DNA from 3 places in the Paenibacillus sp. genome. Region 2 is predicted to be linked to each of the others. Evidence: riboswitches for the same ligand, from Rfam matches in the RefSeq annotation. Region 2 holds a riboswitch; each other region holds the start of a gene.
What was found. A riboswitch is a leader RNA that binds a small molecule or an ion and turns the genes downstream of it on or off. The one in region 2 is predicted to bind thiamine pyrophosphate.
Positions count from the first base shown of each region.

Region 1: it holds a riboswitch for thiamine pyrophosphate, as region 2 does, so the genes downstream of both, VE009_RS16880 (ECF transporter S component) here and tenA (thiaminase II) in region 2, are expected to answer to the same signal.
Region 3: it holds a riboswitch for thiamine pyrophosphate, as region 2 does, so the genes downstream of both, thiM (hydroxyethylthiazole kinase) here and tenA (thiaminase II) in region 2, are expected to answer to the same signal.

Region 1 covers NZ_DASQNA010000031.1:38,810-46,063, forward strand. The annotation lists gene VE009_RS16870 (energy-coupling factor transporter transmembrane component T) at 1-45, opposite strand, end outside; gene VE009_RS16875 (ABC transporter ATP-binding protein) at 20-1,459, opposite strand; gene VE009_RS16880 (ECF transporter S component) at 1,477-2,073, opposite strand; TPP riboswitch at 2,178-2,287, opposite strand; gene VE009_RS16885 (GNAT family N-acetyltransferase) at 2,457-2,909, shown strand; gene VE009_RS16890 (GNAT family N-acetyltransferase) at 2,914-3,798, opposite strand; gene wrbA (NAD(P)H:quinone oxidoreductase) at 3,923-4,522, shown strand; gene rbsK (ribokinase) at 4,674-5,597, shown strand; gene VE009_RS16905 (CPBP family intramembrane glutamic endopeptidase) at 5,600-6,337, shown strand; gene VE009_RS16910 (class I SAM-dependent methyltransferase) at 6,402-7,043, shown strand; gene VE009_RS16915 (aldo/keto reductase) at 7,046-7,254, opposite strand, start outside.
Region 2 covers NZ_DASQNA010000041.1:241,817-249,070, forward strand. The annotation lists gene VE009_RS23310 (AraC family transcriptional regulator) at 1-471, shown strand, start outside; gene VE009_RS23315 (S16 family serine protease) at 580-1,371, shown strand; gene VE009_RS23320 (hypothetical protein) at 1,383-2,078, shown strand; TPP riboswitch at 2,202-2,307, shown strand; gene tenA (thiaminase II) at 2,430-3,125, shown strand; gene thiE (thiamine phosphate synthase) at 3,142-3,786, shown strand; gene thiS (sulfur carrier protein ThiS) at 3,788-4,054, shown strand; gene VE009_RS23340 (thiazole synthase) at 4,059-4,859, shown strand; gene thiO (glycine oxidase ThiO) at 4,856-5,962, shown strand; gene VE009_RS23350 (hypothetical protein) at 6,234-6,719, shown strand; gene VE009_RS23355 (nucleotidyltransferase family protein) at 6,840-7,254, shown strand, end outside.
Region 3 covers NZ_DASQNA010000031.1:31,044-38,297, forward strand. The annotation lists gene VE009_RS16830 (glycoside hydrolase family 68 protein) at 1-125, shown strand, start outside; gene VE009_RS16835 (glycoside hydrolase family 68 protein) at 147-1,466, shown strand; gene VE009_RS16840 (PTS transporter subunit EIIC) at 1,554-2,945, shown strand; gene VE009_RS16845 (PTS glucose transporter subunit IIA) at 2,978-3,478, shown strand; gene VE009_RS16850 (PRD domain-containing protein) at 3,506-4,345, shown strand; TPP riboswitch at 4,442-4,542, shown strand; gene thiM (hydroxyethylthiazole kinase) at 4,640-5,455, shown strand; gene thiD (bifunctional hydroxymethylpyrimidine kinase/phosphomethylpyrimidine kinase) at 5,452-6,282, shown strand; gene thiE (thiamine phosphate synthase) at 6,279-6,962, shown strand; gene VE009_RS16870 (energy-coupling factor transporter transmembrane component T) at 7,017-7,254, opposite strand, start outside.

The sequences.
Region 1 (7,254 bases), on a different contig from region 2:
GACGCGGTGGACCCATGTTTTACGATGCGGGAACGACCATTCCATGCCCTAACGCCTCCTTCTCCGCGACCGTGACGCGCCCGTCCTCGACATGCCATACTTTGTTGCAGCAGCGGCGCACGATTTCCGGGTCGTGCGTCACCATGACGATCGCCGCCCCTTCGCCGCGGAGCCGCTCCAGCATCTCCAGCAGCCGCATCGTGCTGCGCGCGTCCAGCCCGAACGTCGGCTCGTCGAGCAGCAGCAGCCGCTGGCCCCGGGCGAGCGCGCCGGCGACGCTGAGCCGCCGCTTCTGGCCCGTCGACAGCTGGTACGGATGGCGCCGCCGCAGCGGCGTTAGATCGAAGAAGGCGAGCAGCGATTCCACGGCGGCCGGGTCGGGCCGCTCGAGCGAATAAGCGATTTCGTCCTCCACCGAATCGGCGACGAATTGGAACTCCGGGTTTTGGAACACGAACGCCGCGCGCGCCGCGACGTCCTCCGGGCGGCGCCCGAAGGCGCCGTCCACGACGCATTCTCCGGACGTGCGCAGCAACCGCATGATCGAGAGCAGGAGCGAGCTCTTGCCCGCGCCGTTCTTCCCCGTGACGGCGATCCAATCGCCCGGCGCCGCTTCCGCGAGCGGGGCGGCGATCACCGTGCGCCCGCCGGCGCGGTATCCCGCGAAATCGCGCAGCGCAAGCCGCGGCGCGCCTCCGGCTTCGACGAGGCTGCGCGCCCCCCCGAAGCGCGGGAACGCCTCCCATGCGCCGGGATGCCAAATGCCGTATTCGTCCAGAGCGGCGCGATGCGCCGCGAAGACGTCGGCCGGGGCGCCGTCGGCGAGAATGCGCCCTTCGGGCGTGAAGACGACGACCCGGTCGACAAAATCCAAAATGCCGTCGATCTTATGCTCGACGATCAGCACGGTTTTGTCCGCCGCCGTTCGCCGCACCGCCTCCCACACCTGCTCGGTTCCTTCGGGGTCGAGCAGCGCGGTCGGCTCGTCGAGCAGCAGCGCCTCCGGCTCGAGCGCCAGCGCGCTCGCCAGCGCGAGCCGCTGCTTCATGCCCTGCGACAGCCGCTGGATCGGCGTATGCGGATCGTCGAGATTAAGGCCGACGAGCGCCAGGTATCGGCGAATGAGCTCCGGCATCGCATCGCGCGGCACCGCGCGGTTTTCGAGCACGAACGCCAGCTCTTCGTCGACGTACGGCATGCAAAACTGCGCGTCCGGATCTTGGAACACGTAGCCCCAGCGCTCGGGCCGATGGACAGCGTCGCATTTCATCGGCAGCTCGACGGAATGGGGAACGATGCCCGTCAGCACTTGCAGGAGCGTCGATTTGCCGCAGCCGCTCGGGCCGAGGAGCAGCGCCTTCTCCCCTTGGCGGAACGAAAGGGAGAGTCCGTCGAACACGAGCGGCGCGTCGCCCGGATACTTCAGCTTCAAATTGGTGACGCCAAGCAGCGTGTGCATATCCATCGCCGGCAAAGTCACGTCAAGGCGTCGTAATCTGCGCGCGACGCCGGCCGGAGCAAGCTCGTGACGCCGGTTTTCTCGAGCGCGCCGGCGAGCAGCGACGCGAACAAGCCGGCGATCACGACGCTGCCGAGGAGCCGCAAGCCGATGAACAGGCAGTAGTTCCAGAACGTCAGCGATTCGATATAGCCGTAGTACGAATCCACGAGCAGCGAGGCGACGCCGGAGCCGATCGCGGCGAGCGAGACGACCCAGACGTTCGCGAGACGGTAGCGGAACATCGCGAAGACGAGCTCGGCGCCGAGACCCTGCATCAAGCCGTATACGAGCGTCGTGACGCCCCATTCGCCGCCGAAAAACGTTTCGACGCTGGCGGCGGCCACTTCGGCGAGGACGGCGACCCCCGGCTTGCGGATGAGGACGAACGCGAACGTCGCCGCGATGAACCACATGCCGTAAATCAGCTGTTCGGCGTGCAGCCCGAGCGGCTGGACGATGTTGTACATCGGCCCCCAAACTTTGTAGACGACCCCGAATACCGCCGCGATGACGACCGTCACCAAAATGTCCGTCAACTTCAACCGCTTCGACTGCCCGATCCCTTTTTCCATGACACCAACGCCCTTTCGAAATAAGATGATGAGTCCAATAGCATACGCGGAACGCCGAAAAAGCCTGCCGGGTATACCGGCAGGCTCGAAAAGTGCGCATCAAAAAAAGCTGCACCAATGTTCTCTACGCTGGCATTACCCAGATCAGATTCACGGTCAGCGGCATACGGCCGCAATCTCAGCCTGACTTCATCAAGCCCCCGCACATGCTATTCAACTGGTTCTACTGTATTACATCCGTTTCCAATTGACAATAACTTTTTTTCGAGGCGGCGGCGAGCCTTGGCCTCTAGAGCCTCGCAAGCCGTAGTACAATAAGGGAAAACGCCGCCCGCGCCGAGCTTCGGCGTTGCGGCGAAGGCGGACGAGGGAGGAAGGCGGACATGTCGTTTACGTTTTTGGATTATGACCGAATCTCCGGCGACGACATCGATCTGGTTATCGATTTCAAAGCGCCCGGCGACGAGCGGCTCGGCATCGTGCCGGCGTATCATTACGGCATGGTGCTGCACGGCACGTACGAGAGAGTCGGCGTGATCGATCTTCGCGTGGGGTATTCGGAAAGCTTGTATTATGGCGGCAATATCGGCTACTCCGTCCTGCCGGCGTACCGCGGACGGCGGTTCGCCGCGCAGGCGTGCCGGCTGCTGCGGCCGCTCGCGCTCGCCCACGGCATGGAGAAGCTGTACATCACGTGCAACCCGGACAACGCGCCGTCCCGCAAGACGTGCGAGTCGCTCGGGGCGCGCCTCGCGGGCATCGTCGACCTCCCCCCGGACAACGATATGTATCTAAGGGGCGAGCGCCAAAAGTGCATCTTCGAGTGGACGCTTTGAGTCTTTAAGACCGGGGCTCCCACGCCAAACGCGTCACGGCCGGCGCCGGCCGAAAGCCCAGCTTCTCGTACACCGCTTCGGCGCCGTTGCCGACCGTCACGAACAGCAGCGGCTCCGTGAAGCCGTGCAGCGCGCCGATCGCCCGTCGGATGAGCGCCGACGCGAGCCCTCGGCCCCGGCAGTGCGGCAGCACGGCGGCGAAGGCGACGAACGGCCAGCCTTCCACACGTCCGATCAAGCAAACGCCGGCGATCGCGCCGGTCCGCTTGTCGACGGCGACGGCCGACGCGCCGCGCATCGCTTCGTCGCGCTCCGCCTGCCCGAAGTGTTCCGCGAGGTACGCCGCGTATTCCTCCACCGGATCCGGGCCGGCATCCCCGGTACCGTCCGCGAACGACGCGTGCAGCATCGCCGCAAGCTCGTCGATATCTTCGCGCGCGAGAGGACGCGCGATCCATCCGTCCGGGAACGCGGCGGACGTCGATTCGGTCGGGCGCATCATGCAGCGCCTCGTCTGCGTGCGCCGGAAGCCGCAGCGCTCGAACGCCTCCAGCTGGCTGTCGAGCACGCCCCGCGCTTCGATCGAGCCGCCCGGCGGCGTGCGCGCCGCGGCGAATCGCAGCAGCGCCTCGACCGTCTCCGGCGCAAGCTTCGACGGGGGCGCGGCGAAGACGGGGCCGATCCGCCCCGCGTCGATCACGGCTCCGCCGACGCGCCGCCCCGCTTGCATTATCCAGTAGCACGGAGCTGCGGGCGGCACGGTCGTCAGCGGCGTCGTCCAGTCGCGCCGGAACCGCACGGGGTCCCAATATACGGAGCAGAAAACGGAAAACTCGCCGTGCTCGGCGGGTTCCAGCGTAAATTCCATCGCGTCGTTCGCAAGAGCCATCGTTCATCCTCCGCGCGTTTCGTTATCTCATAAAGCTCCCGCTCAGTATAGCACGAATAAGTTTCCGCCGATGGGAGATATTTCTTAATGCGTTCGACAAAACCTTCGGTCAGGAGCGATGAAAGTGGCTTTAAAGTTGGCGATCGTTTACTACAGCTCGACGGGGACGAACTATAAGCTTGCGAAGATGGCGGAGGAAGCCGGGAAGGCGAACGGCGCCGAAGTGAAGGTCATGAAGGTGCAGGAGCTGGCGCCGGAGTCGGCGATCAACGGCAACCCGCTCTGGAAGGCCCATGTCGAAGCGACGAAAGACGTTCCGGTCGTCACGCTGGACGATCTGCAGTGGGCAGACGCCGTCTTATTCAGCATGCCGACCCGTTTCGGCAACGTGCCGGCGCAGATGAAGCAGTTTTTGGACACGACCGGCGGTCTCTGGTTCCAAGGCAAGCTGATCAACAAAGTCGTCAGCGCGATGACGTCGGCGCAGAACGACCATGGCGGACAAGAGGCGACGATTTTGTCGCTGTATACGACGATGTATCATTGGGGCGCCATCATCGCGGCTCCGGGGTACACCGATCCGGTGCTCTTCACGACGGGAGGCAATCCGTACGGAACGAGCGTCACGGTCGACCAAGAAGGCAACATGACGAGGGACGTCCAGCCGGCGGTCGCGCATCAAGTGAAACGGATGCTTGAGATCGCGGCCAAAATCAACGGATAAAAAAAGCGTCACCTGTAACGAGAAGCCGCCCGGACGACGGGGCGGCTTCGTTCGTTTCCAGGAAAGATGTCACACACATATGGTATAGGCTCGGTTGTACCCCTATAATGACAGTGAGCGGAGTACGCATTCTAGGGGCGGGGGTGCAAGGATGGGCATTTTGGTATTGGGAAGCTTCATGATGGATTTGGTCGTACGCACCGAGCGCGCGCCGGCCGCGGGCGAAACGTTGATGGGCGACGGCTTCGGCAGATTTCCGGGCGGGAAAGGCGCCAATCAAGCGGTCGCGGCCGCGCGGCTCGGCGGCGTCGTCGCGATGGCGGGCAAAGTCGGGCGCGACGCGTTCGGCGACGAAGGGATGGCGGTGCTGGCGGACAACGGCGTCGATACGGCGCACATGCGAAGGGATGACGTCGAGGCGACGGGCATCGCGTTGATCGTGGTCGAACGATCCGGCCAAAATCGGATCATCATCGCGCCCGGCGCGAACATGCGATATACGACGGACGAAGCGGACGCGTTGGAAGAGGCGATCCGAGGGGCCGACATGCTCGTCATGCAGCTAGAGATCGATCTCGCCGTCGTCGAGCGCGCGGCGGCGATCGCACAGAAGCACGGCGTGCCGGTGCTGCTCAATCCGGCGCCGGCGCGCCCGCTGCCCGCGGAGCTGCTGTCGCGCGTCGCGGTGCTGACGCCGAACGAAACCGAGCTCGAGCTGCTGACGGGGATGAAGGCGGACGGAATCGAGGCGGCGCAGCGGGCTGCGCGGACGCTGATCGATCTCGGCGTGAAGCACGTCGTCGTGACGCTCGCGGAACGAGGCGCGCTCGTATGCTCCGCGGAAGGGTGCGAGCATGTGGAAGGCTTCCCGGTGACGCCGGTCGATACGGTCGCCGCGGGCGACTCGTTCAACGGCGCCCTCGCCGTGAAGCTGGCCGAAGGGGCGTCGCTGCATGATGCGGCGAAATTCGCCAACGCCGTCGGCGCACTCGCCGTGACGAAGCAGGGCGCGATTCCGTCGCTGCCGACGCTGGCGGAGGTCGAGCGGTTCTTAACCGACCGGGAGAACGCGTAACGATGCGGGAAAACGCTGCCGCGGCGAAAAGGACGCGCGTCTCTCCGACGCCGAGGAAGAACGAATTCCCGATATATCTGCGCATATTGATGTTGTTCGCGGTCGGCTACGCGTTGTCGCATTACGCCAAGGCGGGCATCGCCGCGGCGTGCGCGGCCTTGGACGTCGAGGACGGCATGCGCGTCGTCTTATCGAGGTTCAGCGCGCTCGCGTACGCGTTGCCTTATTTGCTGGCGGCACCGCTTCGGCGGGAAGCGTTCCCGCTGCTGCGCGCCGGCGATTTCAGAGCGCCGGTCGCGTTCCCGTTCATTTGGCGGGGCAGAATCGATCCGACGTGGCGGGCGCTCGTCATTTTCGCCGCCGTATCGTCGGCCGGCTCCGGCTACTTCGTCGCGCGGCATCTCGGCGGACTCGAGCCGGGCGCGCTGCCCGCGCTCATCGGATACGGCGCGGCGTTCGCGCTGCTCAATTCCGCGATCGAGGAATTCGCGTGGCGGGGCGTCGCGTTAAGCCGGCAGGCCGCTTGGATCGGGGACGTGCGGGCGCTCCTCGTCAACAGCTTGCTGTTCGGTCTTTCGCATTACGATTTGGGCTTCCCGCTCGGGGTATGTCTCGCGTTCGCCGCCGGCGGCTTCTTCATGGGCGGCGCGGCGCTGCGCGCGGGCGGGATCGCCCCGGCCATTGCGATGCATTTGTTCATGAACCTCATTTTCGTCTTTAGCGGCATCATTTTTTCATAACTGCGAGACTGTGCGCCGCTCCCTCGTTTTGGGATGCGGCTCCCCGTCGTGTATGATGGAGGAAATGCATCGAGAATGGCGGGGAACTGAATTGCTGGAAGATACCGGAGAACGCATAATTCCGAAGCTGATGAAATCGATGAACGGGATGCTGCTCGAGCATCTCGCGCGCTATTATTTCGCGGCGCCGTACGTCAAGGGCAGGGTGCTGGACATCGCCTGCGGCGTCGGGTACGGCAGCCATATGACGGCGAAGGAACGCAAGCGGGAAGTGACGGAAATCGTCGCGGTCGACAACGACGCGGACGCCATTCAGTACGCGGAGCGGGAATATCATCATCAGAAAATCGCCTTCGTGCGCGGCGACGCGATGGATCCGGCGCTGCCGGAGCGGCTCGGCACGTTCGATACGATTCTCAGCTTCGAAACCGTCGAGCACGTGGAGGACGACCGCTTTTTCGTCGAACAGCTGGACCGGATGCTCCGCCCCGGCGGCACGCTCGTGCTGTCGAGCCCGTTCGGAAGGGGGCGCGGCCAGCCGACGAGCGAACCGTTCCATAAGCATCAATTGACGCCCGAACAATTTCGGGAGCTGTTCGCGCGGTACGGCGACGTGCAGTTTTATTACCAGCGGGGACCGACGTTCGAGCCGGCGCCGCGCGAAGGCGTTCGGTACTTCGTCGGGGTGGCGGTGTGCCGGAAATAACGTCAGCGATGCTGGGCGTAACGGCCTGCTTTGCTAACGGCCCGGATCGCTTCGATCTCCTCCGGGGCGAGCGGCCGCGCTTGCGCCGCCTCTAGGTTGCTGCGCAGCTGTTCGACCGAGCTGGCGCCGGGAATGGCGGTCGCGACGGCGGGATGCGCGAGCGAGTAGCGGATAGCCAAATGCGACAGGCGCCGCTCCTCTCCGGCGATGC
Region 2 (7,254 bases):
GCCAAGGCGCAGGGCGGAACGGGCGGCGACTTGATGCTCCAGACGCTGTTCGTTCAGCTGCTCGTCGCCGTCGTCCGCGCATGCGAACAGCAGGCCGGCCAAGCGGAAACGGCGCCCGGCGCGGCCAGCCAGAAGATCGAGGACATCGTCAAATACATCAACGCGAATTACGCCCAGCCCATTTCTCAAGCCGACTTGGCGAATCGCTTCTACGTCAGCCCCTCGTATTTGAGCCGAACGTTCAGGAAAGCGACAGGATTTTCGTTCTCCGAATATGTCCAAATCGTGCGGGTCAAAGCGGCGCAGCGGCTGCTGCGGGAAAGCGGCAAGCGGATCATCGACATCGCCGAGATGTCCGGCTTCGACAGCGTTCCGCACTTCAACCGCGTCTTCAGAAAAATCATGCGCACGACGCCGAGCCAGTACCGGAAAAGCTTTGCGGGAAAGCATCCCGATTCACCCAAGCGATGAAATCCCTTCTTAATTTAGTGAAAAAAAGGTAATTGATGCTTCTGCGTCGAAAACGATTAAATATATTAAGTTGTATAATGACGCGGCGACGAAGGGCTGACTTTTCCGATGGAAAAAGTAAGAAGATGGAGCGTTCGAGTACCCAAAGAAATCATAATTACGCTGGCGCTGCTGCTGCTCCCGCTGGGGGCGACCGTCGTCGGGACAGCGCCTGCTCCTGCGGAATTCAACTTTCGCGGGGACATGGTTCCCGTCCGGGAGCTCGGGATCGACGGCAGCGTGTATTTCAGCGTGGTGGAAGGCGGCATCGTGAAAAACAGGTTCGAACGCTGGGTCTTGTACCTCTCCCACAGAGACCGAATTCGTCACCTCGAGTTTACGCCTCTCGAACGTTCCGAGGAGGAGTTGTTCGCCGAACAGATGTTTGATGAAGAGCCTTTGACGTCTGCCGTGCACGATGCCGTAGCGGCGGTTGCTCTGACCGTGGAGGACGGGAACGATGCGATTGCGAGTGGAGGGGACGCTTCCTCGAGGATCGACAATCTGCTTTCACAATTAGAGGGCTATTACGGCGATTCGCTTGGCTTGATGATCGCCCTTGGCATGTACGAAGAAGAGCAAGGTATCGACTTTTCCGGCGGAGGCGAACGATTGATCGGGGGCACCGGCGCTTTGGATCACGATGGCCGCGTCGGCTCCGTCGGCGCTTTGAAGCAAAAGTTGTTAGGGGCGGCGGATGCCGGAATCGACGTCTTTTTCATTCCGGCCGATACCGATACGTTAGGCGAGTGGGGTAACGAAGCGGAGGCGCAGCGCATTCAGCGCGAATACGGCTTGGATTTGCGGGTCGTTCCGGTAGCGACGTTGGACGACGCTATCGCTTATTTAAATCGAGAATAGGAGTTGACCGTATGACCAAGCCTTACGAAGTCTCGTATCCCGCGAAATCGATCGGCCGCATCCATCTCATTTTGCTGACCGTTGGTTTCGCGGTGAATGCGGCGACGGCTGTCTTCACCGCGATTTACGTTTACGACTTCGAAACGTATATGAACCTTTACTTCGGCATCGATCAGTCGCTCATCGTTTTCGCGACCGCGCTGTACTATGTCGTGCTCGCGACTTATTTTATTTGGCTTGTGCAAGTTCATGGATCGCTTCGCCGGCGGTACCCGGATTACCGGATTTCGAATGCCGGGGCGATCGTTCGAATGCTTCCGCTTGTGAATTTATGGGGGATCGGGAGCACGTTTTCCCAGATCGGCGGTTATTTGTATCGACGGCAAGCGGCAGCCCGCTTCGCTAAGCTCGTGCATGGTTTGATCGTTCCGCTGTATATCGTCGTTTTCGTCGGGAACTCCATCAACCGGCTGCTTCTGCGCAATCCGGAGGGAGCGAGCGATGCTCTGTATTTGACGGGAGCGGTCATCGACGTTGCGGCTATGGCCGTCTACCTGGCGATGACGCTTGCCATCGATCGCGGGCTTCGTCTGCATTACGCCGAGGCGAACGATCAGGAGTCCTCCGAACGGTCCGAACCCTTCGAGCCCTACGCAGCCTTCATAGAGCCGTCGTCCGCGGCATCTGTTCCGTCCGATCCGCGCTGATCAGGAACGCTTGGTAAGCATGCGTCGCATCGGAGGGCATCCGGTTCCTCGGCGCGGCGCTTTCAAATTCGGTATTGACAAGTCGGCGGAGCCGGTTGTATCTTTGGAAAAGAATAGCATAACGGAAACCACTAGGGGAGCCGCCGAGCGGCTGAGACAAGGAACATTCCTTGGACCCTTCGAACCTGATCTGGATCATACCAGCGTAGGAAAGTGGAGCAAGGTCCATTCGCATTGCATGTTTTGTACCGATGCCGATGAAGCCGCTCCATGGGGAGCGGCTTTTTTATGTTCTCGAGCGAGCCGGCCCCTTGGTGGATATTCCGAAACTTTTCCGAGGAGGAATGGATCATGAAATTTTCTGAACAGCTGCGGCAGGAAGCGGACCCGATTTTTCAGGCGATTTACGCTCACCCGTTTTTGCGAGGCATCGCCAACGGGCAGCTCGGCAAGGAGCAATTGGTGCATTACGTGAAGCAGGACTTCGAATATTTGAACGTGTATATGCAAATTTACGGACTGGGCATCTCCAAGTGCCGAGACCGTCGTGACATCGCTATGTTCCATGAGAAAATCGGATTTATTCTGAACAGCGAAATTCACCCGCACAACAATTTGTGCCGCGTCGCGGGCGTCGACTACGAGGATCTGCAAGGGTACCGGCTCGCGCCGACGGCGCTGCATTACACGCGCCATATGCTGACCGTGGCCCACCAAGGGACGCTCGGGGAAATTTACGCGGTGCTGCTCCCTTGCCCGTGGACGTACATCGACGCGGCGCAGCATATCGTCGACACCGTGCGCCCGGGACCGGAGCATCCGTTCTACGAGTGGATTTCGTTCTATGCGAACGACGAGATCCGCAGCGGCATGAACGAGCTCATTACGCGGCTTGACGCGTGGGCGGAGCAGGCGAACGAAGAGGAACGCGCGCGCATGCGGGAGCATTTCCTGCTGAGCTGCCAGCTGGAGTATATGTTCTTCGACATGGCGTACAAGGTCGAAGAGTGGCCTGTGGCGACGAACGACGCGTTCGTCCGTGCGTAGGGAGGAGGCGGCGCCGATGCGGGATTTTCGGCTTTACGCCATCACCGGCGAGGAGTTCCATCCGGGGCGGGACTTGTTGACCGTCATGGAGGAAGCCATACGCGGCGGCGCGGACATCGTGCAGCTGCGCGACAAGACGGGGAGCAAGCGGGACGTGCTGCGGAAAGCGCAGGCGCTGCGCGAGCTGACGCGGCGGTACGGGGCGACGTTCATCGTGAACGATCATATCGACGTGGCGCTCGCAGTCGACGCCGACGGCATTCATCTCGGGCAGGACGACCTGCCGATCGCCGAGGCGCGGCGGATCGTCGGACCAGGCAGGATTATCGGCATCTCGACGCATCGGATCGAGGAAGCGCGGGAAGCGGAGCGGGATGGCGCCGATTATATCGGCGTCGGCCCGGTGTTCCCGACGAAGACGAAGTCGGACGTCGTCGCGCCGGTGACGACGTCGTACGTGCGAGAGGTTGCGGCCGAAATCCGCATCCCGTTCGTTGCGATCGGCGGGATTAAGCTGCATAACGTCGACGAGGTGCTTCGCGCGGGGGCGACGCGCATTTGCGCCGTCAGCGAAATCGTCGGCAGCGCCGACGTCGCGGGCACGTGCCGGGCGTTCCTCGAGAAAATCGACCGAGCAGCGGAGATTGCAAGGAGGCGTTGACATGACAGAGGTTGCGCAAGGCTCTGGGACTGGACATGAGCTTGCGGCTGGGAATGAGGTAGTTTCGGAAGTGGCATTGATCGTGAACGGAGAACGCCGGACGGTGCGGGCGAAGACGATCGCCGATGTGATCGGCTTCTTCGGCCTCGAAGGCAAACCTGTCATCGTGGAAGCGGACGGCGCGATTTTGACGAAGCCGCAATGGGACGGCGCGCCGGTCCGCGACGGGATGCGGATCGAGCTCGTTCAATTCGTCGGAGGAGGGTAACGTGATGGCAGAAGATGCATTGATCATCGGTGGAAAAGCGTTGACGTCCCGTTTTTTTCTCGGCACTGGGCTGTTCCCGAATCCGTTCGTGCAGCGGGAGGCGATCCGCGCCTCGGGAGCGGAAGTGCTGACGTTCGCGATTCGGCGCGTCAATTTGGATGCGGCGGAAGACGATTCGATCCTGCAGCATTTGGAAGGCTCTTATACGTTTCTACCGAACACGTCGGGCGCTCGGACGGCGGAGGAAGCGGTCCGCATCGCCCGGCTTGCCCGAGCGTCGGGCCTGAGCGACTGGGTCAAGGTTGAAATCAGCGCCGATTCGCGCACGCTGCTGCCGGATCCGCTCGAGACGCTCCGAGCGACGGAGCAGCTCGTCAAGGAAGGCTTCACGGTGCTGCCGTATACGTCCGACGACCCGATCCTGTGCAAGCGTCTCGAGGAAGCGGGCGCGGCCGCCGTCATGCCGGGCGGCGCTCCGATCGGCACCGGGCTCGGCATTCTGAATCCGTATAACATCGGATTGATCGCCGAGCAGGCGCGCGTGCCGATCATCGTCGACGCCGGCCTCGGCTCGGCGTACGACGTCGCGCTCGCGATGGAGCTCGGCGCGGACGGCATCCTCATGAATACGCCTGTGGCGAAGGCGAAGGACCCGGTGCGCATGGCGAAGGCGATGCGCCTTGCGATCGAAGCGGGTTATTTGTCCCGTAAGGCCGGACGCATCCCGAAGAAGAAATACGCCAGCGCCAGCAGCGGGCTGGAAGAGCTTATCTCCGTTCCCGCGTCGGCCGGACTGCCGGAATGAGCCGGCGCGTCCTCGTGCTGGGCGGCGGCGTCATCGGCCTCTCCTGCGCGCTCGCCTGCCTCATGCGCGGGCACCGGGTCACGGTGCTGGAGATCGGCCGCTGCGGCGGCCAGGCGAGCGGCGCCGCGGCCGGCATGCTCGCGCCGTTCAGCGAGAACGTCGAGAGCGCCGACGACTTCTTCCGGCTCGGGTTGGCGTCGCTTCGGCTGTATCCGCAATGGGCGGACGACGTGAAGCGTTTGTCAGGCATCGACTTCGAGTTCGCTCGGAGCGGCAGCCTGTACGCCGCGTTCCACGGGGCCGACTTGCTCGCGCTGGAGAGCCGGCTTCGGTGGCAGGGCGTCTACACCGAGGCTGGTATCGTCGAAGGCGAAGCGCTGCGGCGATTGGAGCCGGGGCTCACCCGCGAAGCGGTCGCCGCGCTGCACGTGCCGGAGGAGTGCCATTTGTACGCGCCGGATTACGTGAAGGCGCTAGAGCAGGCGTGCCGGGAGCTGGGCGCGGACGTGCAGGAGGGGCTCGAGAGCGTCGACATCCTCGAATGGAAGGAGGATGTCGTGCTGCGGAGCCGGGACGGCCGGACATTCCGCGGAGAGCGGCTGCTGATCTGTTCAGGCGCCTGGGCGCAGGAGCTGGAGCGGACGTTCGGCCTGGCGCTGCCGATTTACCCGATTCGCGGGCAAATTTGCGCGTATGCGGCCGAGCTCGGCGCCGTGCGCCGCATGGTGTTCAGCAGCCAAGGCTACGCGGTGTCCAAGGCGAACGGCTCGCTCGTCTGCGGCGCCTCCGAAGACGTCGCCGGCTTCGACCGCTCCGTCACCGAGCGCGGTATCGCCCGGCTGCGGCGCTGGAGCGAGCGGCTGTTCCCGTTCCTCGCGGGCATGGAGCCGTTCCATCGCTGGGCGGGCCTGCGCCCCGCCACGCAGGACGGCTTCCCGCTCCTCGGACCGTTGGCGCAAGCGCCGCACGTCGTCTTCGCCGCGGGCCATTACCGGAACGGCATCCTGCTGAGCCCGATCACCGCCCGCATCGCCGCCGCCCTCGTCGACGGAGAGGCTTCGCCAGTGCCTCTCGGCACGTTCGCGCCGGGGCGGTTTTCGTGAAGTTCTGATTATTAACCGCACACGGTATTGGGTTGGTGGCATCAGCCGTGTTATTCAAGCTTATGAACTACGAGAACATGATATTAAACTGATCCCGCAAATACATGCGGGATTTTTAATTTTTCGAAATGTTCCTTTCCCTGGAAAATTGTATAATTTAATGAAGGTAATTATCCGAAGTTCGCGAATAGTTCTTGTAAAGGGAATTACTACTTCAGAAATAAGACGTTAGATGAAATTGCTTGAAAAAGATTGAAATTTGAGGTGTCTAATGTCTAAGACTATAGTAAGGATGATTGGTAGGATTATCATCTGGGTACTTAAATTAGATTTATTAATTCCCGGCGGCATAGGTTTTGGTTACCGTCCGTATTCAAATGAGGAATATAAAAGATTGGTAAGGGAACTGTTGGATAAGGATGATGAAATAGAGATAAAGATAAGCAAGGCAATTGAATCATTACAAAGCACATCAAATTTGCTAGGAGAACTAGATAATATCTTAAATGATAGGAAGGATAAATTGTCAAAAATACAAGAAGAGATTGAATCTCAATCGAAGCTTGTTAAGGATTATATGCAATTGGCTGAAATTGGGCGAAATAATGCTGAACCTATAATAAATTCCATTAAAAGCTCAGTAAATGAAGGGAAAAATCTCGAACGAATTATTAATTTTATTATTAGTATTGTGTCGGGAATACTAGTTTTCCTACTGGGATTTTATTGGAAAGAAATCATCGGTTTGTTTAGTTAATCGGAGAAGCAAGCAACTTCATCTAACACCGCATTCACGCATCGGGCCAGCTACACTGGCCCTCGGTAAGATCAATCGAGGGAGCGGAAGTAGCGGACAACCTCCTTCGGAGGTTCGTGAATGCAGAAGACGTTAGGCGAAAGATCGAAGATTAATTTAGTCAGGGCGGATTCAGTAATGCTTGAAGAAAAACTTATAGAAATTATGCTCATGAATCCCAGATCAGTCAGAGATTTAGAAGCGGTAAAGTCATTAAAGTTAAAGAACTGGTTCATTGCGGCGGGGTATGTCCGCAATCAAGTTTGGGATTATTTACACAACAATAAAGAGACTTTAATCTTTGAGGATGTAGATATCATCTATTATGAAGCAAGTGACATTACAGAGGGAACAGACAAGAAATATGAGGAACAGCTAAGAGCCATAAATTCAAATCTAAACTGGTCAGTTAAGAATCAAGCAAGGATGCACTTTAGGAATAACCATGAACCATATTTAAGTTTAGATGACGCAATGAAGCGATGGCCCGAAACAG
Region 3 (7,254 bases), on a different contig from region 2:
ACGGCCAAGTGCATTACGCAGGTACGTTCGCGCCGACGTTGAAGCTGAACGTGGACGGCGACAAGACGGAAATCGTGAAAGAAATGCAGCCGGGTGAAATTACGCCGTTCGGCGCAAACCGCTAATTACAGGAGAGGAGCACGGATATGATTCTTCGAAAACGCAAGAAAGCATGGACGATGCTCGCCATGGCGGTCTGCTTCTCCGTCACCGCGATGATGCCGGTCACGTCGCAAGGCGCGGAAACGACCGTGAATTGGACCCGCGAACAAGCGTCAAGAATCGAATTGAACCAAGACAACACGCTGCCGTATTTCGAAATCGACAAGCTGGAGAAACTGGCGCCCGGATATCATATTTGGGATACTTGGCCGCTCATGAACCGCGACGGCTCCACCGCCAGCATCAAGGGCTGGAAAGTGCTGTTCGCGCTATCCGCCCCGAACGACGTTCTGCCGGGCAAAGTTCATGATATCGCTACGATTCGTTATTTCTATTCGAAGAACGGCAAAAATTGGACGTTCGGCGGCGACTTGTTCCCGAAAGGAACGCCGCTCGGTTCCCGGCAATGGGCAGGTTCGGCCATGGCGGACGGGGACGACATCTACGCCTTCTACACCGCTACCGGCCGGGAAGGCGAAGAACGGCTGACGTACGAGCAGCGGCTTGCCCTAGGCACAGGCAAAATCGTCGCCGACCAGAACGGCGTCCGTTTCGAACAATGGGACAAGCATCGCATCATTCTCGAACCGGACGGCAAATGGTACGAAACCTACGAGCAAGCGAAGCAGGGAGAGGGCGGCGGCTATGCGTTCCGCGATCCGATGTGGTTCCAAGATCCGCAATCGGGCAAGGAATACCTGTTGTTCGAAGGCATGTCCGGCGGCGTCGTCACCGAACGCGCCTGCAAACCCGAGCATGCCGGCAGCCCCGAGTTTGCGGCGCCTCCGGAGGCCGTTCATCAGAACGGGAATATCGGCATCGCCGAAGTGACGGGAGACGTGGACCGCGTCACGATGCTTCCTCCGCTGCTCGAAGCGAACTGCGTGAACGAAGAGTTGGAACGACCGCATATCGTCGTCAAAGATAAGAAGTATTATTTGTTCACCGACACGCACATCAATAAATATGCGCCTGGATTGTCAGGCCCTGAAGGATTGTACGGCTTCGTCTCGGATACGCTGATCGGCGGCTACAAGCCGCTGAACGGGAGCGGCCTCGTGCTGGCCAACCCGCCGGAAAACCCGTACCAGGCTTATTCCTGGCTCGTTACGCCGGAGTTGAACGTCGTCGGTTTCGCCCATTTCGGCGATTTGGGCGGCATGGCGATCGGGGATGTCGGCAACCAATCTCCGGAATTCCAATTCGCGCACTGGGGCGGAACGCTCGCGCCTACCGTGAAGCTTTCCATCGACGGAGACCGGACGAAGATCGAGAAGGAATTGCCGCAGGGTTGGATAAAGTAAACAGAACCTGCGGAAACTAACTCATATGTCAATGATGCGCCCAGCAGCCCGCTGGGCGTATTTCCCCTTAAAAAGGAGGAAACCGCGATTCGGGCCGATGCGGACAAGATTGTAAATAAGCTTCTGCCGTTGTTGGGCGGGGGACGAAATATTGAAAGCATGACCTGTTGTACGACAAGGCTTCGCTTAACCCTTCATGACGAAGGAAAAGCCGACATCGCAGAAATAGAAAAGTTAGATCATGTACAGGGAGTATATGTAAGATTCGGACAGCATCAAATCATCTTCGGAATCGGCATCGTCAACAAAGTGTATCAAGCGCTGGAAGAAGCGATCGCGCGGGGGACCGAGACACCTGAGCAGCCGACGGCGGCCGAACGGGAAAAACTTCATCCCTTCGTTGAAATCACGAAGACGGTATCCAATATTTTCATTCCCATCATTCCGGTTATGGTAGCGAGCGGATTGCTGATGGGATTGAGCGGAATGATCAAGTCCTTTCGTTGGACGGTTGACGGAAGCGCGTGGATCCGGTTGCTAGACATTTTCTCGACCTCCGCCTTCATTATATTGCCGATCATCATCGGGTTCAGCGCCGCGAAGCAATTCGGAAGCAATCCGTATTTGGGCGCCGTCATCGGCGGCATATTAACGCATCCGGACTTATTAAACCGTTGGATGCTCATCGACCCGATGCCTGATTATCTCAATGTATTCGGAATGCCAGTTCCGTTGATCGGCTATCAAGGGACTGTTATTCCCGCCATTTTGTCCGTGTATCTGATGAGTAAGGCGGAGAAGGGGTTGCGGCGACTGGTGCCTCGCTCCTTCGATTTGCTCCTTATCCCGTTTGTTATCGTTATTGTTACAGGGATCGTGTCGATTTTGGCGATTGGGCCGTTGGGCGAATGGATCGGTCGTTGGATGACGAACGGCGTTGATTTTATTTACAAGCATGGCGGGGTCGTCGCAGGCATTTTGCTTGGAGGGCTCTATTCATCCATTGTATTTACAGGACTGCACCATGTTTTTCTTACGGTTGAGGTCGGGCTGCTCGCGGACCCCCAAGTAGGAATGAATTTATTGCTTCCGATCTGGGCGATGGCGAATGTCGCCCAAGGCGGCGCTGGACTAGCCGTATTTGTCAAGACCCGAAACCAAAAGCTGAAGAACATCGCGATCCCCGCTTCGATTACAGCTTTCCTAGGCGTGGTAGAGCCTGTCATCTACGGCATGAATTTACGATTAAGAACGCCGTTTATCGGAGCGTCGATCGGCGGGGCGGCCGGCGGCGCTTATGTGGTTTCGAACCATGTGGCGGCGAATTCGATCGGATTAAGCGGCATTCCGATGATTGCGATCGCAGCGCCCTTAGGGGTACCCAACTTACTTCATTATCTCATCGGGTTCGCGGTATCCGCCGTCTTCGGATTTCTGGCTACCTGGATTGTGGGATTCGACGATGTTCAGGAAGAATAGAGGCGGAAGTACATCCTCTTAAGGAGGACGGTATGTTTAACATATGGAAGATCCGGCGCGAACGCAAACCCCAAGAAGTTATTTTTTCTCCCTTAAGCGGAAAAGTTTTGCGAATGGAGGACGTGCCCGACCCTGCCTTTTCGAAGAAGATGGCAGGATGGGGGATCGCCGTCGATCCGTCGGAAGGACGAGTCGTATCTCCGGTGGACGGAGAGGTGGTTCATATCTCCAGAACGAAACATGCCGTATGGATTCGTTCCGGAAGCGGGGTGGACCTCCTGATTCACATCGGTTTGGACACGGTGTACATGGACGGGGAGGGATTTCACACCTGCGTGGAGATGGGGGATCGGGTCGGCGCGGGTCAACCGATCATCGATTTTTCGCTTGAGCTCGTTCGGCGGAAAGCGACGAGTCCGATAACGCCGATGTTGATCGCGAATCCGGACCGGATCGCGCGGGTGGACATCGAATCCCCGGCTTATGCCGAAATGGGAATTACGCCTCTCCTCAGGGTGAGATTTAAATCTTAAGATCGAAGCTCCGCGCAGGGGGAAACTATGAAAATCGACAAGATCTTGAATAACAATGCGATCGTCGTCAAGGATCAGGGGGAAGAAAAGATCGTCATGGGCTCCGGCATCGCTTTTCAAAAGAAAAAGAACGATCCCGTCGATCCTTCCCGAATCGAAAAAGTATTCGTGATGAAAGACGAGTCCAAGCATCGAAAGCTGGAGGAAATCTTATCGACCTTGCCGGAGGAGCATATCGAAGTATCCGAACAAATCATCTCCCGCGCGGAGAAGGAGCTGGGCGTCGTCATCAACGAGCATATTCATATCGCGCTTACGGATCATCTATCGTTCGCCCTGGATCGTCTTGCCAACGGCATGGTCATTCAAAATACACTGTTGAACGAAATCAAGGTGTTGTATCCGAAAGAATTTCAAATCGGCCTGTTTGCGAAAACGTTGATCCAAGAAAAGCTGGGGATCGAGATTCCCGACGACGAGGTCGGTTATATCGCTTTGCATATCCATACGGCAAAAATCAATGCCGGAGAAATGGCGAGGACGTTAAATATTACCGCCATGATCCGAGATATCGTAGACATCATCGAAGGTTGCTTGAATACCGAAATCGCCGAAGACAGCATCGCCTATGAACGGCTGGTCACCCATTTGAGGTACGCCGTGCAGCAGGGAGAATCCGCTGAACCGTTTCGCGAATTGGCGCCCGAGATGGTGCCGATCATGAAAGAAAATTTTCCGGAATCGTATCAATGCGCGGAAAGGGCCGGGCAGTTCGTCAAGTCGGAGTACGGTGTTGAATTCTTGGATACGGAATTAGCTTATATCGCCATGCAAATCCAGAGAATTCGAACCCGAACGATTCTCTAGTCATCCCGAGTATCCGCAGCCGGGCCAATTCGCCCGGGCATCGTCGTCGCCTGCATGAAATAGGTTCCGTCCAGAGGCAAACAATGGTATAATCATAGACATCACTAGGGGTGCCGAATAGGCTGAGACGGCTGCGAGCCGAACCCTTGGAACCTGATCCGGGTCGTACCGGCGGAGGGAAGTGATGCCGCAACTTCGTAGCGCGGAACGCTGGTTCCCGGGCGAAATCAGGCCGCTTTTCTCCGGAAAAGCGGCTTTTTATTTTGTCTGCATAGGGAGAGAGGACGGATGAACATGCATTTGGAAGCTGCCGCCGAGCTGTTGTCGCGCGTGCGCGGCACGAGCCCGCTCGTGCATAACATTACGAACGTCGTCGTAACGAATTTCACGGCGAACGGATTGCTGGCGTTAGGCGCGTCGCCCGTCATGGCGTACGCGAAAGAAGAGGCCGCCGACATGGCCCGCATCGCCGGTGCGCTCGTGCTGAACATCGGCACGCTGACCGCGCCCGAGGTGGAGGCGATGAAGATCGCCGCCGAGGCGGCGAACGAGGCCGGCGTGCCGGTCGTGCTCGATCCGGTCGGCGCGGGCGCGACGCCGTACCGGACCGACACCGCGCGCAGCCTCATGCGCGAGGCGCGCGTTTCGCTGCTCCGGGGCAACGCGGCCGAGGTGGCCAACGTCATCGGCGAAACGTGGGCGATCAAGGGCGTCGACGCCGGCGAAGGCGGCGGGGATGTGCGGGCGCTCGCGCATACGGCCGCGCAGCGGCTGCGGACGACGGTCGTCATTACGGGGAAAGAGGACGTCGTCGCCGACGGCCGCCGCTTGTTCGTCGTGCGCAACGGCCACCCGCTGCTGACCAAGGTGACGGGGGCAGGCTGTCTGCTGACGTCCGTCATCGGGGCGTTCCACGCCGTCGAGCCCGACGCCGTCCAAGCGGCCGCGGCGGCGCTCACGGTGTACGGCGTGGCGGCGGAACAGGCTGCGGAGCTCGCCGGGGAATCGCGGCCGGGCAGCTTCCAAATCGAGCTGCTGAACCGGCTCGCCGGCATCGGGCCGGAGGACGTCTTGGCTCGCGGCGCGCTGACGGAGGTGAAGCTGTCATGAGCATGCGCAAGGCGTTAACGATCGCGGGGTCCGACAGCGGCGGCGGCGCGGGCATTCAAGCCGATTTGAAGACGTTCCAGGAGCTGCGCGTATTCGGCATGTCCGCCATTACGGCCGTCACGGCGCAAAATACGCTCGGCGTGCACGGCGTATACCCGCTCTCCGCCGAGGCGGTCGCGGCGCAAATTCGCGCGATCGGCGAAGATATGGGGACGGACGCCGTGAAGACGGGCATGCTGTTCGACTGCGACATTATCGAAGCCGCCGCCGAACAAATTCGCCGGTTCGGCTGGCGGAACGTCGTCGTCGATCCGGTCATGATCGCGAAGGGCGGCGCATCGCTGCTCCGCGAGGAAGCGATCGACGCGCTGCGCCGCGCGCTGCTCCCGCTCGCGGAAGTCGTGACGCCGAATCTCCCGGAAGCCGAGGCGCTGACCGGGGTCGACGTGCGCACGACGGAAGGGCGCAAACGGGCGGCGCGCGAGCTGGCGGCGATGGGGGCGCGGCACGTCGTCGTCAAAGGCGGCCACGGCGAAGAGCCGGACGCGGTCGTCGATTTGCTGTACGACGGGGAGCGGTTCGTCGAGCTGACGGGCCGGCGGGCGGCGACGTCGCAGACGCACGGCACCGGCTGCACGTTCGCGGCGGCGATCGCGGCGGAGCTCGCCAAAGGCAGCGACGCGGAAGGAGCGGTGCGGACGGCGAAAGCGTTCATCCAAGCGGCCGTGGAGGAGGAGCTCGGCATCGGCGGCGGCCACGGGCCGACGAACCACTGGGCGTACATGGACCGGGAGCGCCGGCGGACCGAAGGAGGCGTCCTCCGATGATCGGGAGCGCGGACGTCGAGCGGCTGCGGGCGCAGCTGCGGCTGTACTTCGTGATGGGGAGCGTTAACTGCGCCGGCGACCCGTTCGAGGCGGCGGCGAAGGCGATCGAGAGCGGCGTGACGATGTTCCAGTTTCGGGAGAAAGGAACCGGTTCGCTCGAGGGCGAAGCGAAGCTGCGCCTCGCGGGACGGCTGCGGGCGCTGTGCCGGGCGAAGGGCGTCCCGTTCCTCGTCAACGACGACGTGGAGCTGGCGCTCGCCGTCGAGGCGGACGGGGTTCACGTCGGCCAGGACGACGAGAGCGTCGCTTCCGTTCGGCGGCGCATCGGCGGCAAGCTGCTCGGCGTCTCGGTCCATACGATGGAGGAAGCGCGCCGGGCGGCGGCGGATGGGGCCGATTATTTCGGCATCGGACCGATTTATCCGACGTCGACGAAGGCGGACGCGAAGCCGGCCGCGGGAACGGCGCTGATCGAGCGACTGCGCGCGGAAGGGTGGACGACGCCGGTCGTCGGCATCGGCGGCATCGACGCGTCCAACGCAGGCGACGTCATTCGCGCGGGCGCGGACGGCGTCGCCGTCATTACGGCGATCAGCCGCGCCGACTCGATCGAACGAAGCGCGCGCGAGCTGCTGCGGGCGGTCGCGTCCGCGCAGCCGGCCGGGCGTTTCGGCGAATAGGCGGACGCAAGAAGGGGCGCCCCGATCGGGGCGCCCCTTCTTGCGTCTCATCCATTATCGAACGTCGACGGAGCCGACGTACGGCCATGCGGCGCCCGCGTACCAAGCGAGGGCGATCAGCGCTGCCATCGCCGCGACGTATGCGGCGTCCCAAGCGGAATACGAAATGCGGTAGTAGTACGTTCTCGGACCGTTCCCGTGGAATCGCTTCGCCTCCATGGCGACGGCGATCCGGTGCGCCCGGCGGATGCTTTGGGCGAGCAGCGGGATCGCGTACTGCCGCAGCGTGTCG